Regions from separate parts of the Streptomyces sp. NPDC028314 genome, predicted to be linked through region 1. Evidence: riboswitches for the same ligand, from Rfam matches in the RefSeq annotation. Region 1 holds a riboswitch; the other holds the start of a gene.

Region 1 (6,868 bases):
TGCGGTCGCCGAGCCACACCACCCCCACCACCGCCGGGCCGATCGTCTCGCCCAGCACCATCCCGGCCGTCGCCGCCGTCACCGAGCCGCGCTGCAGGGCGGAGGTGAGCAGCAGGAAGGCCGCCCCGCCGCCCAGCAGCAGCGCGTACAGCGCCGGGTTGGCCAGGGTCGACAGCGAGACGTCGTCGATGAGGCGGACGGCGACTTCGACGACCCCGAAGCCCGTGCCCGCCGCCAGGCCGAGGGTCAGGGCCCGGGCGCGGTCCGGCAGGCCGCCCGCCACCGCCCCCACCAGCAGCACCAGCCCCGCCACCCCCAGCAGGCCCAGCTTCAGTGCGAGGGATCCGGTCCCGGAGCCCTCTTCCCCCGAGGAGAGCCCCAGCATCAGGAGCCCGAGGCAGACCAGTCCCACCGCGCCCCACTCCAGCCCGCTCAGCCGTACGCGCAGCAGCCGGGACGCGACCACCGCCGTCACGGCGAGGCTGGCCGCCAGGGCCGCGCCCACCGCGTAGATCGGGATGTGCCGCAGGGCGATGATCTGGAGGACGAAGCCGACCGCGTCCAGGGAGAGGCCCGCCACGTACCGCCACTGCCGGAGCGCCCGCAGCAGCAGCGAGACGTCCACCCCGGAGCCCGTTCCCGGCTCGGCGGCCCGTGCCGCGACCGCCTGGAGGACCGACGCCGTACCGAAACAGACCGCCGCGCCAAGTGCGCAAATCATCCCAAGGAGCACGAACTGACTCTAGGTCACCGTCGTGACAAGGGTGTGACGACGGCTGGATTCCATCCCCCGGCAACCCCGTTCTAGTCTGTCGGGACCACGCCACCCAGGGAGCGATCTCAGATGGACACCAGCAAGACCACCCAGCGCCGGATGCGCTCGGGCGCCGTCGCGCTCGGCGGCATGGGCCTGCTCGCAGCCACCCTCGTGGCCTGCGGCAGCAGCGACGAGCCCGACAAGCGCTGCGCCGACCGCTCCACGCTGAAGAAGTTGGACAGCAAGGAGTGCAAGAGCGGCGGCCACGGCGCCTACTACTACGGCGGCAGCGTGTCCAACGGCAAGGTGGGCGGCGGCAGCTTCGACAAGTCCGCCGTCACCCGCGGCGGCATCGGCGGCCACAAGAGCTCCGGCTCCTCCGGCGGCTGAGCACCCCATGCAGCGGCACACCATCGAGCCCCGCCCCGGCTGGCAGAAGACCGTCGAGGAGCAGGGGCTGATCTACCCCCTGACCCGGTATCCCGACGACTCCCTGCGCCCCTACTGGGACGAGAGCGCGTACTACTCGTTCTCCCTCCCGGAGGTCGAGGCGCTGGAGAACGTCGTCGAGGAGCTGCACGCCATGTGCCTGGCCGCGGCCGCGCACATCGTCGAGCAGGACCGTTTCGCCGACCTCGGCATCACCGACCCGAAACTCGCCGCGCTGATCGCCGGGTCCTGGCACCGGCGCGCCGAGCAGCCTTCCCTCTACGGCCGCTTCGACCTGCGCTACGACGGCTCCGGCAGCCCCGCGAAGATGCTGGAGTACAACGCCGACACCCCCACCTCCCTGGTGGAGGCGGCGAGTCCGCAGTGGTTCTGGATGGAGGAGCGCTTCCCCGGCGCCGATCAGTGGAACTCGCTCCACGAGCGGCTCGTCGAGGGCTGGCGCCGGCAGGCCGAGCTGCTGCCTCCCGGCCCGGTGCACTTCGCGCACTCCGAGACCGACGAGCTCGGCGAGGACCTGATGACGGTGGCCTACCTCCAGGAGACCGCCGAGCAGGCGGGCCTGGACACGCAGGCCCTGTCCGTCGAGCAGATCGGCTGGGACAGCCTGTCCGGCCGGTTCGTCGACGAGAAGCTGCGCTTCATCCGCAGCTGCTTCAAGCTCTACCCGTGGGAGTGGCTGGCCACCGACGAGTTCGGCCCGCAGGTCCTCGGCACCTACGACCACGGCGGCGGCTCCGGCACCACCTGCTGGATCGAGCCGCTGTGGAAGATGCTGCTCTCCAACAAGGCGCTGCTGGCGATCCTGTGGGAGCTGTTCCCCGAGCACCCGAACCTGCTGCCCGCCTATCTCGACGGCCCGCGCGAGCTCGCGGAGACCACCGGGTACGCGGCCAAGCCCCTGCTGGGCCGCGAGGGGGCCGGGGTGAGCCTGCACGCGGCGGGCGCGGACGCGGAGCCGTTCGTCCCGGACGAGGGCGAGACGTACGTCTTCCAGGCCCTGGCCCCGCTGCCCGACTTCGACGGCAACCGGGTGGTGCTCGGCGCGTGGGTCGTCGAGGAGGAAGCGGCGGGGCTGGGCATCCGGGAGTCCGCGGGGCCGGTCACGGACGAGTACGCCCGTTTCCTGCCCCACGTCATCCTCTGACCGTGGCCGGCCCGGCAGCCCGGTCCGGCAGCCCGGTCCGGCAGCCCGGTCCGGCAGCCCGGTCCGGCAGCCCGGTCCGGCAGCCCGGTCCGGCAGCCCGGTCCGGGAGGACCGCTCTAGGCGGAGAGCACCGAACGCAGCTGGTCCAGCCCCCAGTCCAGGTCCTCCTTGCTGATCACCAGCGGGGGCGCGATCCGGATGGTCGATCCGTGGGTGTCCTTCACCAGCACCCCGAGTTCCATCAGCTTCTCGGAGATCTCCCGGCCCGTGCCGCGCGCCGGGTCGATGTCGACGCCCGCCCACAGTCCGCGGCCCCGTACGGCGGTCACCGCGCCCCCGCCGACCAGCAGGTTCAGCTCCCGGTGCAGGTGGTCGCCGAGTTCGGCGGCGCGCTGCTGGTACTCGCCCGAGCGGAGCATCGCGATCACCTCCAGGGCGACCGCGCAGGCGAGCGGGTTCCCGCCGAAGGTGGAGCCGTGCTCGCCGGGCCGGAACACGCCGAGCACGTCCCGGTCCGCGACGACGGCGGACACGGGCACGACCCCGCCGCCCAGGGCCTTGCCCAGGATGTACACGTCGGGGACGACCCCCTCGTGCTCGCAGGCGAAGGTCTTGCCGGTGCGGCCGAGGCCCGACTGGATCTCGTCCGCCATGAACAGGACGTTCCGCTCGCGCGTGAGTTCCCGTACGCCCCGCAGGTAGCCGGCGGGCGGTACGAGGACCCCCGCCTCGCCCTGGATCGGCTCCAGCAGCACGGCGACGGTGTTCTCCGTGACGGCGTGGGCGAGCGCGGTGAGGTCGCCGTACGGGACGATCTCGAAGCCCGGCGTGTACGGGCCGAAGTGGTCGCGGGCCTCGTGGTCCGTGGAGAAGGACACGATGGTGGTGGTCCGGCCGTGGAAGTTGTCGGCCGCGACCACGATCTTGGCGTGGCCGTCCGGGACGCCCTTGACCTCGTAGCCCCACTTGCGGGCGGTCTTCACCGCCGTCTCCACGGCTTCCGCGCCCGTGTTCATGGGCAGCACCATCTCCTTGCCGCACAGCGCGGCGAGTTCGGTACAGAAGTCCGCGAAGCGGTCGTGGTGGAAGGCGCGGGAGGTGAGGGTGACCCGCTCCAGCTGGGCGCGGGCGGCGTCGATCAGCCGGCGGTTGCCGTGGCCGAAATTGAGCGCCGAGTAACCGGCCAGCATGTCGAGATACCTGCGGCCCTCCACGTCGGTCATCCACGCGCCTTCCGCCGACGCGACGACGATGGGCAGGGGATGGTAGTTGTGCGCGCTGTGCGCGTCGGCGGAGCGGATGGCATCAGCAGTATTCGACACGGGGTCTCCGATCGTCCGTCAGGCCTGTGACGAGGGTGGCGTCACTTTCCATCCTCGCTCGCGATGCGGACGGAGAAACCTTTCTCGTGGCGTGCCCGCTAAGGTGGGCCCCACGCACGGCGACTGGCGTACGGAGAACCAACTCCGGGGGAGCCGTGCGCGCACGACCGCATACACGGCCGCTCGCCTGGGCCTCGCGGGGACGAAGACGACATCGACCCCGGAGGAGCCGCCATGACCGCGCGCCGCCATCCCGCCCTTTTCGCGACCGACCCCGAGCTGGCGTCCTTCGTCGAGGCGGAGGAAGTACTGCAGGCCGAGACCCTGCGGCTGATCCCCAGCGAGAACTACGTGTCCGCCGCCGTGCTGGAGGCCTCCGGCACGGTCCTGCAGAACAAGTACAGCGAGGGCTACCCGGGCCGCCGCTACTACGAGGGCCAGCAGAACATCGACCGCGTCGAGGCGCTGGCCGTCGAGCGGGCGAAGGGCCTGTTCGGCGTGGACCACGCGAACGTGCAGCCGTACTCCGGCTCTCCGGCCAACCTGGCCGTCTACCTGGCCTTCGCGAAGCCCGGCGACACGGTGATGGGCATGGCCCTGCCGATGGGCGGCCACCTCACGCACGGCTGGGGCGTCTCGGCGACGGGCTCGTGGTTCCGGGGCGTGCAGTACGGCGTCTCGGCGGAGACCGGCCGGATCGACTACGACGCGGTGCGCGAGCTGGCCCTCGCGGAACGCCCGAAGATCATCTTCTGTGGCGGTACGGCGCTGCCCCGCACGATCGACTTCGAGGCCTTCGCCTCCATCGCGAAGGAGGCGGGCTCGGTCCTGGTGGCCGACGTCGCGCACATCGCGGGCCTGATCGCGGGCGGGGCGCACCCCTCGCCGGCCGGGCACGTGGACGTCATCTCCACCACCACCCACAAGACCCTGCGCGGTCCGCGCGGCGCGATGCTGATGTGCCGTGAGGAGCACGCGAAGGCCATCGACAAGGCGGTCTTCCCGGGCCTCCAGGGCGGCCCGCACAACCAGACGACGGCCGGTATCGCGGTCGCGCTGCACGAGGCGGCGCAGCCGGCGTTCGTCTCTTACGCGCACGCGGTCGTCGCCAACGCCAAGGCGCTGGCCGCCGCCCTGCTGGAGCGGGGCTTCGACCTCGTCTCGGGCGGTACGGACAACCACCTGATCCTGATGGACCTGACCTCGCGGGGCGTCCCGGGCAAGATCGCCGCCAAGGCGCTGGACCGGGCGGGCATCGTGGTGAACTACAACACGGTCCCGTTCGACCCGCGCAAGCCGTTCGACCCGTCGGGCATCCGGATCGGCACGCCTTCGCTCACCTCGCGGGGCCTGTCGCAGGAGCACATGCCGGTGGTGGCCGACTGGATCTCCCGCGCGGTCGAGGCCGCCGCCAAGGGGGACGAGCCGGCCCTGGCCGCCGTCCGCGCCGAGGTCACCGACCTGATGGCGGCCTTCCCGGCACCGGGGCTCCCGTTGTCGTGACCCTGCGGCGGCGTCGCGGGGCTCCGCCCCGCGCCCCGCGCCCCGCAATCCGCGCCTCGAACGCCGGCGAGGGCCGGATCTGTCCGGCGGCGCCCCGGAAAGCGGTCGCTCGGCCGGGGCAAGATCCGGCCGCCTGACTACTGCCCGGTACGTGGGCGGCCCCCGCACGGCGGGCGGGGCGCCGTCCGGGGCGGGGGCCCGCGGGGCCCGCGGACCCGGACGGTTCCGGCCAGCGAAGGGCCCGAGCCCGCCCCCGCACCTGAGAGAATGAGGCCATGGCTTCTGACCGTCCTCGCGCGCTCTCCGGCATCCAGCCCACCTCCGGTTCGTTCCACCTCGGGAACTACCTCGGAGCCATCCGTCAGTACGTCGCCCTGCAGGAGACGCACGACGCCTTCTACATGGTCGTCGACCTGCACGCGATCACCATGCCGCAGGATCCGAAGGAACTGCGCGCGAACACCCGGCTCTCCGCCGCCCAGCTGCTCGCCGCCGGCCTGGACCCCGAGCGCTGCACGCTCTTCATCCAGAGCCACGTGCCCGAGCACGCGCAGCTCGGCTGGGTCATGAACTGCATCACCGGCTTCGGTGAGGCGAGCCGGATGACCCAGTTCAAGGACAAGTCCGCCAAGCAGGGCGCCAACAACGCCACCGTCGGCCTGTTCACGTACCCGATCCTCCAGGTCGCCGACATCCTGCTCTACCAGGCGAACTCCGTCCCCGTCGGCGAGGACCAGCGCCAGCACATCGAGCTGACCCGCGACCTGGCCGAGCGCTTCAACACGCGCTTCGGCCAGACCTTCACGCTCCCCGCCGCGCACATCGTCAAGGAGGTCGCGAAGATCTACGACCTCCAGGACCCGGCGATCAAGATGTCGAAGTCCGCCTCGTCCCCCAAGGGCCTGATCAACCTCCTCGACGAGCCCAAGGTCACCGAGAAGAAGATCAAGAGCGCGGTCACCGACACCGAGGCCGAGATCCGCTTCGACACCGAGAAGAAGCCCGGCGTCAGCAACCTGCTCACGATCTACTCCACCCTCACGGGCGAGTCCGTCACCGAGCTGGAGGCCCGGTACGAGGGCAAGGGCTACGGCGCGCTGAAGACGGACCTGGCCGGTGTGATGGTCGATTTCGTCACACCGTTCAAGCAGCGCACCCAGGACTACCTGGACGACCCGGAGACCCTGGACGCCGTGCTGGCCAAGGGCGCGGAGAAGGCTCGGGCGGTCGCCGCCGAGACCCTGGCGCAGGCTTACGACCGCCTCGGTTTCCTGCCCGCCAAGCACTGACCGACAGAGGGCCCTGGCGGTCCGGGGGGTGCTGGCTCCACACTGAGGCGGCAGCACCCTTTCACACGACAGACGGAGGACATACGTGGGGACCGTAACGCTCGGCGTTTCGATCGCGGTCCCGGAGCCGTACGGCAGCCAGCTCCAGGGGCTGCGCGCCGGCTTCGGGGACGCCGCCGCGCACGGCATCCCCACGCATGTCACCCTCGTCCCGCCCACCGAGGTGGAGGCCGAGCGGCTTCCGGCGATCCGGGCCCACCTGGCCGAGGTGGCGGCGGCCTTCCGTGCCTTCGCGATGCGGCTGGCGGGCACCGGGACCTTCCGGCCCGTCTCGCCGGTCGTCTTCGTCCAGGTCGTCGAGGGCGGCTCCGGCTGCACCCGCCTCCAGAGCCAGGTCCGGGAC
Region 2 (6,868 bases), on a different contig from region 1:
GGCGCAGCGCGCGCTCGCCCCGCAGGTGGCCACCGCCTGGGAGCTCGCCACCTCGCAGGACATGCTCTACCCGCAGGCGACCGCCACCGGCATGAAGCCGAAGCCGGGGGCACGGCTGGTGGCCCGGTACGTGAGCCGGCTGATGACCGGGGCCACCACCCAGGAGGCGCTCACCGCCGCGTTCTTCCAGGTCATCACCATGACCAGCCCGCCCACCCACTGGTTCCGCCCGGACGTGCTCTGGCGGGTGCTGCGGGCCTCCGACCGCAGCGCCCACAAGGCGGCCCCGCTCACCGCTGCCGAGCGGACCATCGCCGGGCTCGACGGGGCCGGTAGCGGGCCCGGGAAGCAGCCCGCGGTCGACTCCGGCGGCCAGGACGACCCCGGCAGCCGGAACGACCGCGGGAGCACCCCCGCCGACCCCGTCCGCCACCCCTGATGGAGAACGGCCTGATCCTCTACGGATCGGGGGCGGTCATGGCGCTGGCGCTGCTGATCAAGCTGCCGGCGCTGCGCCGCGCCCGGGACCAGCCGCTGATGCGGGCGGTGTGCGCGGTGCTGGCGGTCGGCTGCCTGCTCATGGCGCTGGCGGCGCCGCCGACGATCGCCTGGGTCAACGAAGTCACCGGGGTCGTCAACTGCGCCGCCCCGCTGGTGTACAGCGTCCTGACCGCGTTCTCCGGCGCCTGCATCGCGCTGATCCTCCAGTGGGCCGGCGGCCCGCCGGAGAGCGTGCGGCGGGCCACCCGGCTGACGGTGGCCGCGTTCACGGCCGTCACGCTCCTGCTCAACGTGCTGTTCGTGGCCGGTGACGCGCCGGTGGAACGGCTCCGCGACTTCGACACGTACTACGCCGGCACGCCCTGGCTGCGCGAGATGATCATCGGCTACCTGCTGGCGCACACCGTGGGCAGTACCGCGCTGAGCACCCTGTGCTGGAAGTGGATGCTGAGGGTCGACCGCTCGCTGCGGCCGCTGCGCACCGGGCTGGCGCTGCTCATGCTCGGCGGGCTGCTCGACATCGGCTACCTCGTCGCGAAGTGGGCGGCGGTGGGCGCCCGCTGGACCGGCCGGGACTGGGACTGGCTGTCCACGTACGCGGCTCCGCCGTTCGCCTCGGCGGCGGCCCTGATGGTCGGGGCCGGCTTCCTCGTGCCGCTGGTCGGCGCCTCGGCGGCCTGGCGGGACTTCAGCCAGTACCGGCGGCTGCGCCCGCTGTGGCGGGCGCTGCGCGGCTTCGCGTCGGCCAGCGTGACGACCGTGCCGCTGACGTGGTGGTCGCCGGTCGGGATCCGGCTGATCCACCGCGAGTCGGTGATCGACGACGGGCTGCTGGCCCTCGCGTCCTGGTTCGACCCCGCCGTGCGCGACGCCGCGTACGAGGCCGCGTGCGCGCAGGGCCTGACCGGTCCGGCGGCTTCGGTGGTGGCCGACGCGGCCATGCTGGCGGCCGCCTGCCGGCGCCGGGCGGCCGCCGACCGGGCGGGTACGGCCGCGCGCCCCGGGCCGGGGCATCCGGCGCCGCCCCGGCCGGCCCCGCAGCCGCTGGCCGCCCTGGCCCGGGAGTTCCGGTCCTCGCCCATCGTGGCGGAGTTCCGCCGCGGGGCGGCGGTCGGCCGCTGACCGCCGGCGCCGGGTCGCGGTCCGGCCGGGGCGCGGGCCGGGGCGCGGAACGCCCCGGACCGAAGGGCCCGGGGCGTTCGTCGTACGTCGTACGTCGTCGGCAGCGGCCGGGGTCAGAGGTCCGCGAGGTCCAGCCCGGCCTGGGCGGCGGCCGCCCGGACGGTCTGTTCCAGGAGCACGGCGATGGTCATCGGGCCGACACCGCCGGGGACCGGGGTGATCAGCGAGGCGCGGGCGGCGGCCGACTCGAAGTGCACGTCGCCGACGTTGCCCTCGTTGTAGCCCGCGTCCAGGACCACGGCGCCCGGCTTGATGTCCTCGCCCCGGATGAACTCGGCCTTGCCGACGGCCGCGACCAGCACATCGGCCTGGCGCACGATCGAGGGCAGGTCCCGGGTGCGGGAGTGGCAGTAGGTGACGGTGGCGTTCCGCTCCAGCAGCAGCATCCCGGCGGGCTTGCCCAGGATCGCGCTGCGGCCGACGACGACCGCGTGCTTGCCGGTCAGGTCCACGTCGTAGGCCTCCAGCAGGCGCATGATGCCGCCGGGGGTGCAGGAGACGAAGCCCGGCAGGCCGAAGCCCATGGCGGCGAAGGAGTGCATGGTCACACCGTCCACGTCCTTGCCGGGGGCGATGGCCTCGAAGGCGGCGCGCTCGTCGATGTGGTGCGGGACCGGGTGCTGGAGCAGGATGCCGCTGATCTCGGGGTCCTCGGAGAGGGCCGTGATAGCGGCGACGAGCTCCTCGGTGGTCGTCTCCGCCGGGAGTTCCACGTGGCGGGAGGTGATCCCGGCCTTGGCGCAGCGGTTCTGCTTCATGCGGACGTAGGTGACCGAGGCGGGGTCCTCGCCGACCAGCACGGTCGCGAGACAGGGAGCGGTGCCGGTGCGCTCGGTGAGCTTCGCCGCGTGGGCGGCCGTCTGCTCCGAGATGCGGCGGGCGAGGGCGGTGCCGTCCATGAGGCGGGCGGTCCGGCCCTGGCCGGTGCGGGCCTGGTCGGCCTGCGTCTGGTCGGCCTGCGTCTGGTCGGCCTGTGCCTGATCGGCCTGTGCCTGATCGGTCTGGGCAGTCGTCATAGGGGTCTCCTGAGCGTCGCTGCGGGATCGCGGTTCGCCCAGGCGCGCGGCAGTCGACGTACGGGGGTACGCCGGGCCGCTCCCCGGTGGTGATCCACCCGAACGCCAGTCACGGCCCGCCGCCCACTCTAGTCGACGGCCGTGCGGAGCCCCCCGGCGATACCCGGTGGATGCCCGGCGCCCGACCTGGGACGATCGAGACATGACGCGTACTTTCGACCATCTCGTCGCGGAGGCGGAATCGGTCTCCGTGGAGGGCTGGGACTTCTCCTGGCTCGACGGCCGGGCCTCCGAGCAGCGCCCTTCCTGGGGCTATCAGGGGCTGCTGCGCGAACGCCTCTCCCGGGCCGGCTCCGCCCTCGACATCCAGACCGGAGGCGGCGAGGTGCTCGCCGGGGCCGCGCCGCTGCCCCCGCTCATGGCGGCCACCGAGTCCTGGCCGCCGAACATCGACAAGGCGACCCGGCTGCTGCACCCGCTGGGCGCGGTCGTGGTCGCGGACTCCGACGAACCGCCGCTGCCGTTCGGCGACGGGGCCTTCGAGCTGGTCTGCAGCAGGCACCCGGTGACCATCTGGTGGGAGGAGATCGCGCGGGTCCTTCGCCCGGGCGGTACGTACCTCTCGCAGCAGGTCGGTCCGGCCAGTGTCTTCGAGCTCGTGGAGTACTTCCTGGGCCCGCAGCCGGAGGAGGTCAGGCGCGGCCGGCACCCCGACGACGCGGTCGCGCAGGCTCGGGAGGCGGGCCTGGAAGTCGTCGATCTGCGCTCCGAACGACTGCGGACGGAGTTCAACGACATCGGAGCCGTGATCTACTTTCTACGGAAGGTGATCTGGATGGTGCCGGGCTTCACGGTCGGGCACTACCGGGACCGGTTGCGCGAGCTGCACGAACGGATCGAACGCGAAGGCCCGTTCGTCGCGCACACCTCCCGCTTCCTCATCGAGGCCCGCAAAACGGGCTGAGGGAACGGGCGGAGGAGGGCGGACGGATCCACGCCGGATCGGTTGCGCCGCCACAGCGTGGCGCAGGTCACTCAATTCAGCGCGTAACGAATCGACTCGGGCATGCGATGAACCGACAGGTGTCCTCGCGCGGCCCGGAATACAGACCCCCCTCGGGTCTGTTTCCCGAGTTCGCGCGATGATGTCCGGCCCACCCCTTATCTGTTCGCAACGAGAGGCTCCTTGTGTCGCTCAGCCCGTCCCGTACGTTCCCTCCGGAGATCGCCGAATCGGAGGCCCTGGTCACGCTCGTCGAGCGAGGCCGCGAGCAGGGTCACATCAACGGTGATGACGTGCGCCAGGCCTTCGAGGCCGGCCGCATCCCGGTGGACCAGTGGAAGCGGGTCCTGCGCAGCCTGAACCAGGTCCTGGACGAGGAGGGTGTCGCCCTCCACGTCAGCGCGGCCCCCGCCACCAAGGCTGCCGCGAAGAAGCCGCGCAAGGCGGCCGCCGCCCCCGCCCGCACCGTGACCAAGAAGGCCGCCGCCGCGCCGCGCCCCATCGGCGCGCGCAAGGCCTCGGCCACCAGCCCGGCCACGGCGGCGGCGATATCCGCTCCGTCGGCCTCCGGCACCGAGGAGGAGGTGGCGGCCGAGGCCGCCGCCGAGCCGAAGAAGCGGACGGTCAAGAAGACCGCCGCGAAGAAGGCCACGGCCACCAAGAAGACGGCCGCGGCGAAGAAGACCGGCGCGAAGGACGCCGACGAGGGCGAGACCCCCGCCGTCGAGGGCGAGGACTGGGCGGCCGAGGACCTGGCCGACGAGGCCGAGGAAGAGGCCCCCAAGGCCGCGGGCACCCAGGGCTTCGTCCTGTCCGACGACGACGAGGACGACGCCCCGGCGCAGACGGTCATGGTCGCGGGCGCCACCGCCGACCCCGTCAAGGACTACCTCAAGCTCATCGGCAAGGTGCCGCTGCTCAACGCCGAGCAGGAGGTCGAGCTCGCCAAGCGCATCGAGGCGGGCCTCTTCTCCGAGTACAAGCTCGAAGAGGAGGAGGACCACAAGCCCGCGTTCAAGCGCGAGCTGGAGATCCTCGTCGAGGACGGCCGCCGCGCCAAGAACCACCTGCTGGAGGCCAACCTCCGTCTCGTGGTCTCCCTCGCCAAGCGCTACACCGGCCGCGGCATGCTCTTCCTGGACCTGATCCAGGAGGGCAACGTCGGTCTGATCCGCGCCGTGGAGAAGTTCGACTACACCAAGGGCTTCAAGTTCTCCACGTACGCGACCTGGTGGATCCGGCAGGCGATCACGCGTGCCATGGCCGACCAGTCGCGCACCATCCGCATCCCCGTCCACATGGTCGAGATCATCAACAAGCTCGCCCGTGTGCAGCGCCAGATGCTCCAGGACCTCGGTCGCGAGCCCACTCCGGAGGAGCTGGGCAAGGAACTCGACATGACCCCCGAGAAGGTCATCGAGGTCCAGAAGTACGGCCGCGAGCCGATCTCCCTGCACACCCCCCTGGGTGAGGAGGGCGACAGCGAGTTCGGTGACCTCATCGAGGACTCCGAGGCGGTCGTGCCGGCCGACGCGGTGTCGTTCACCTTCCTCCAGGAGCAGCTCCAGTCGATCCTGGGCACGCTCTCCGAGCGTGAGGCGGGTGTCGTCTCCATGCGCTACGGCCTGAACGACGGCCAGCCGAAGACCCTGGACGAGATCGGCCGCGTGTACGGGGTCACCCGTGAGCGCATCCGCCAGATCGAGTCCAAGACCATGTCGAAGCTGCGCCACCCGTCGCGTTCCCAGGTGCTGCGCGACTACCTCGACTAGACCGGCCCCGCCCCTCAGGCCAGTCGGAAGACCGGCCCCCGGGGCGTGAACGGCAGGGAGGCACCCTGCGGGATCAGGTAGGCGTGCTCGCGCCGGATCCGCAGGGTGTCGCACCACCCGTCCGTGATCACCAGCACCGGCGCCTGCGGAGGGAAGTCCTCCGCACGCTGGAGCAGGTCGATGCCCGGCTGGAGCTCGGTTCCGCCGCGTCCGCGCACCCGTACCCGGCCCGCGATCTCGGTCGGTGCGACGAAGCCCGCGTCGTACGGCGCCGCGTCACAGAACACGACGCGTGCCGCCGGTACGTCGCGGGCTTCGGCGTACGAGGCGATCGCGCCCAGCGCCTTGCCGAGCAGGGCGGCGCTCATCGACCCGGAGGTGTCGAGCACGACGCCGAAGGTGCAGCGGGCGACCTCCTCGGGCGGGAAGTACCGGCCCGCGCGCGGGATGTCCGGGGTGGAGGCCTGGCGGCGGGCCGGGCGCGCGAAGCTCCGTACGGCCTGCGGCCTCGGCACGTACTCGTCGAACCAGCGGGCGAGCCGCGCGTCCCAGGGCACGGGCGGGTGGGCCAGGGCCCGGATCTCCTGGATCAGCCCGGCGGGCAGCAGCCCGCGCTCCCCGTACACGTGCAGGTCGTGGCCCTGGACCAGGCCGCGGCGGTAGAACTCGTCGAGGTCGGTGTACGGCCCGCTCCCCGGGTGGGGCAGCGGTTCCCCCAGGATGTCCCCCAGGCCCTTGCCGCGCAGGGTGGCCAGGCGGCGCGTCCGGCGCAGGTCGGTGGTGATCCGGTCGTAGACCTCCTCGACGGAGAGGCCCTTCAGCTCCGGGTCGTAGAGCAGTCCCTCGGGCATGGCGCCGACGCCCATCTCGACGAGCCAGCCGTTGACGACGTAGTCGGCGGCCACGTTGTGCAGGTACGGGTCGCGGGCGCCGCGGCGCTCGCCGTGGCGCAGGGCCGCGTGCAGCATCTCGTGGGCCAGGACGAACCGCCATTCCTCGTCGTCGAGGGTGCGCAGCGGGTTGACGTAGATCTCCCCGGCGCTCGCGCTGACGGCGGCGATCGCGATGCCCTGGGCGCGGGCCAGTTCGGCGTGGGCAACGATCCGCAGTCCCGCGGCGAGCCCGCCGAGCAGCGGGTACGAGGAGACGAACCAGTTCAGGGCCCGGTCCCAGGGGTGCCGGCGGACCCGCTCTCCGGTGACGCGGTCGCGGCGGCCGCCGGCCGTGTCCATGGCGGCGGAGACGCTGCGGGTCAGGGCGTGCGCGAAGGCGGTCTCCCAGTCCGGGACGGCGGTGCCGAGGACGCGGTGGGTCACGAGGACCTGGTCGGGGTGCTCGCCGGCCGTGCCGCAGTTCTCGTAGGCGGGCGGGATGCCGTCGCGGCGCCAGCGGGC

The links. Region 1 has a riboswitch for ZMP and ZTP ahead of ACZ4TG_RS27630 (serine hydroxymethyltransferase). Riboswitches for the same ligand answer to the same signal wherever they lie in the genome.
Region 2: linked by a shared signal. The riboswitch ahead of ACZ4TG_RS15625 (bifunctional 5,10-methylenetetrahydrofolate dehydrogenase/5,10-methenyltetrahydrofolate cyclohydrolase) and the one ahead of ACZ4TG_RS27630 (serine hydroxymethyltransferase) in region 1 are both predicted to bind ZMP and ZTP.

Annotation. Positions count from the first base shown of each region.
Region 1 covers NZ_JBVHTP010000013.1:72,091-78,958, reverse strand. Annotated here, with positions in the region: gene ACZ4TG_RS27650 (hypothetical protein) at 1-721, opposite strand, end outside; gene ACZ4TG_RS27645 (hypothetical protein) at 845-1,147, shown strand; gene ACZ4TG_RS27640 (glutathionylspermidine synthase family protein) at 1,155-2,351, shown strand; gene rocD (ornithine--oxo-acid transaminase) at 2,468-3,673, opposite strand; ZMP/ZTP riboswitch at 3,783-3,873, shown strand; gene ACZ4TG_RS27630 (serine hydroxymethyltransferase) at 3,908-5,176, shown strand; gene trpS (tryptophan--tRNA ligase) at 5,452-6,465, shown strand; gene ACZ4TG_RS27620 (2'-5' RNA ligase family protein) at 6,551-6,868, shown strand, end outside.
Region 2 covers NZ_JBVHTP010000006.1:28,680-35,547, reverse strand. Annotated here, with positions in the region: gene ACZ4TG_RS15635 (NAD(P)/FAD-dependent oxidoreductase) at 1-439, shown strand, start outside; gene ACZ4TG_RS15630 (MAB_1171c family putative transporter) at 439-1,623, shown strand; gene ACZ4TG_RS15625 (bifunctional 5,10-methylenetetrahydrofolate dehydrogenase/5,10-methenyltetrahydrofolate cyclohydrolase) at 1,737-2,582, opposite strand; ZMP/ZTP riboswitch at 2,729-2,822, opposite strand; gene ACZ4TG_RS15620 (methyltransferase domain-containing protein) at 2,902-3,663, shown strand; gene ACZ4TG_RS15615 (RNA polymerase sigma factor) at 3,888-5,474, shown strand; gene ACZ4TG_RS15610 (vWA domain-containing protein) at 5,489-6,868, opposite strand, start outside.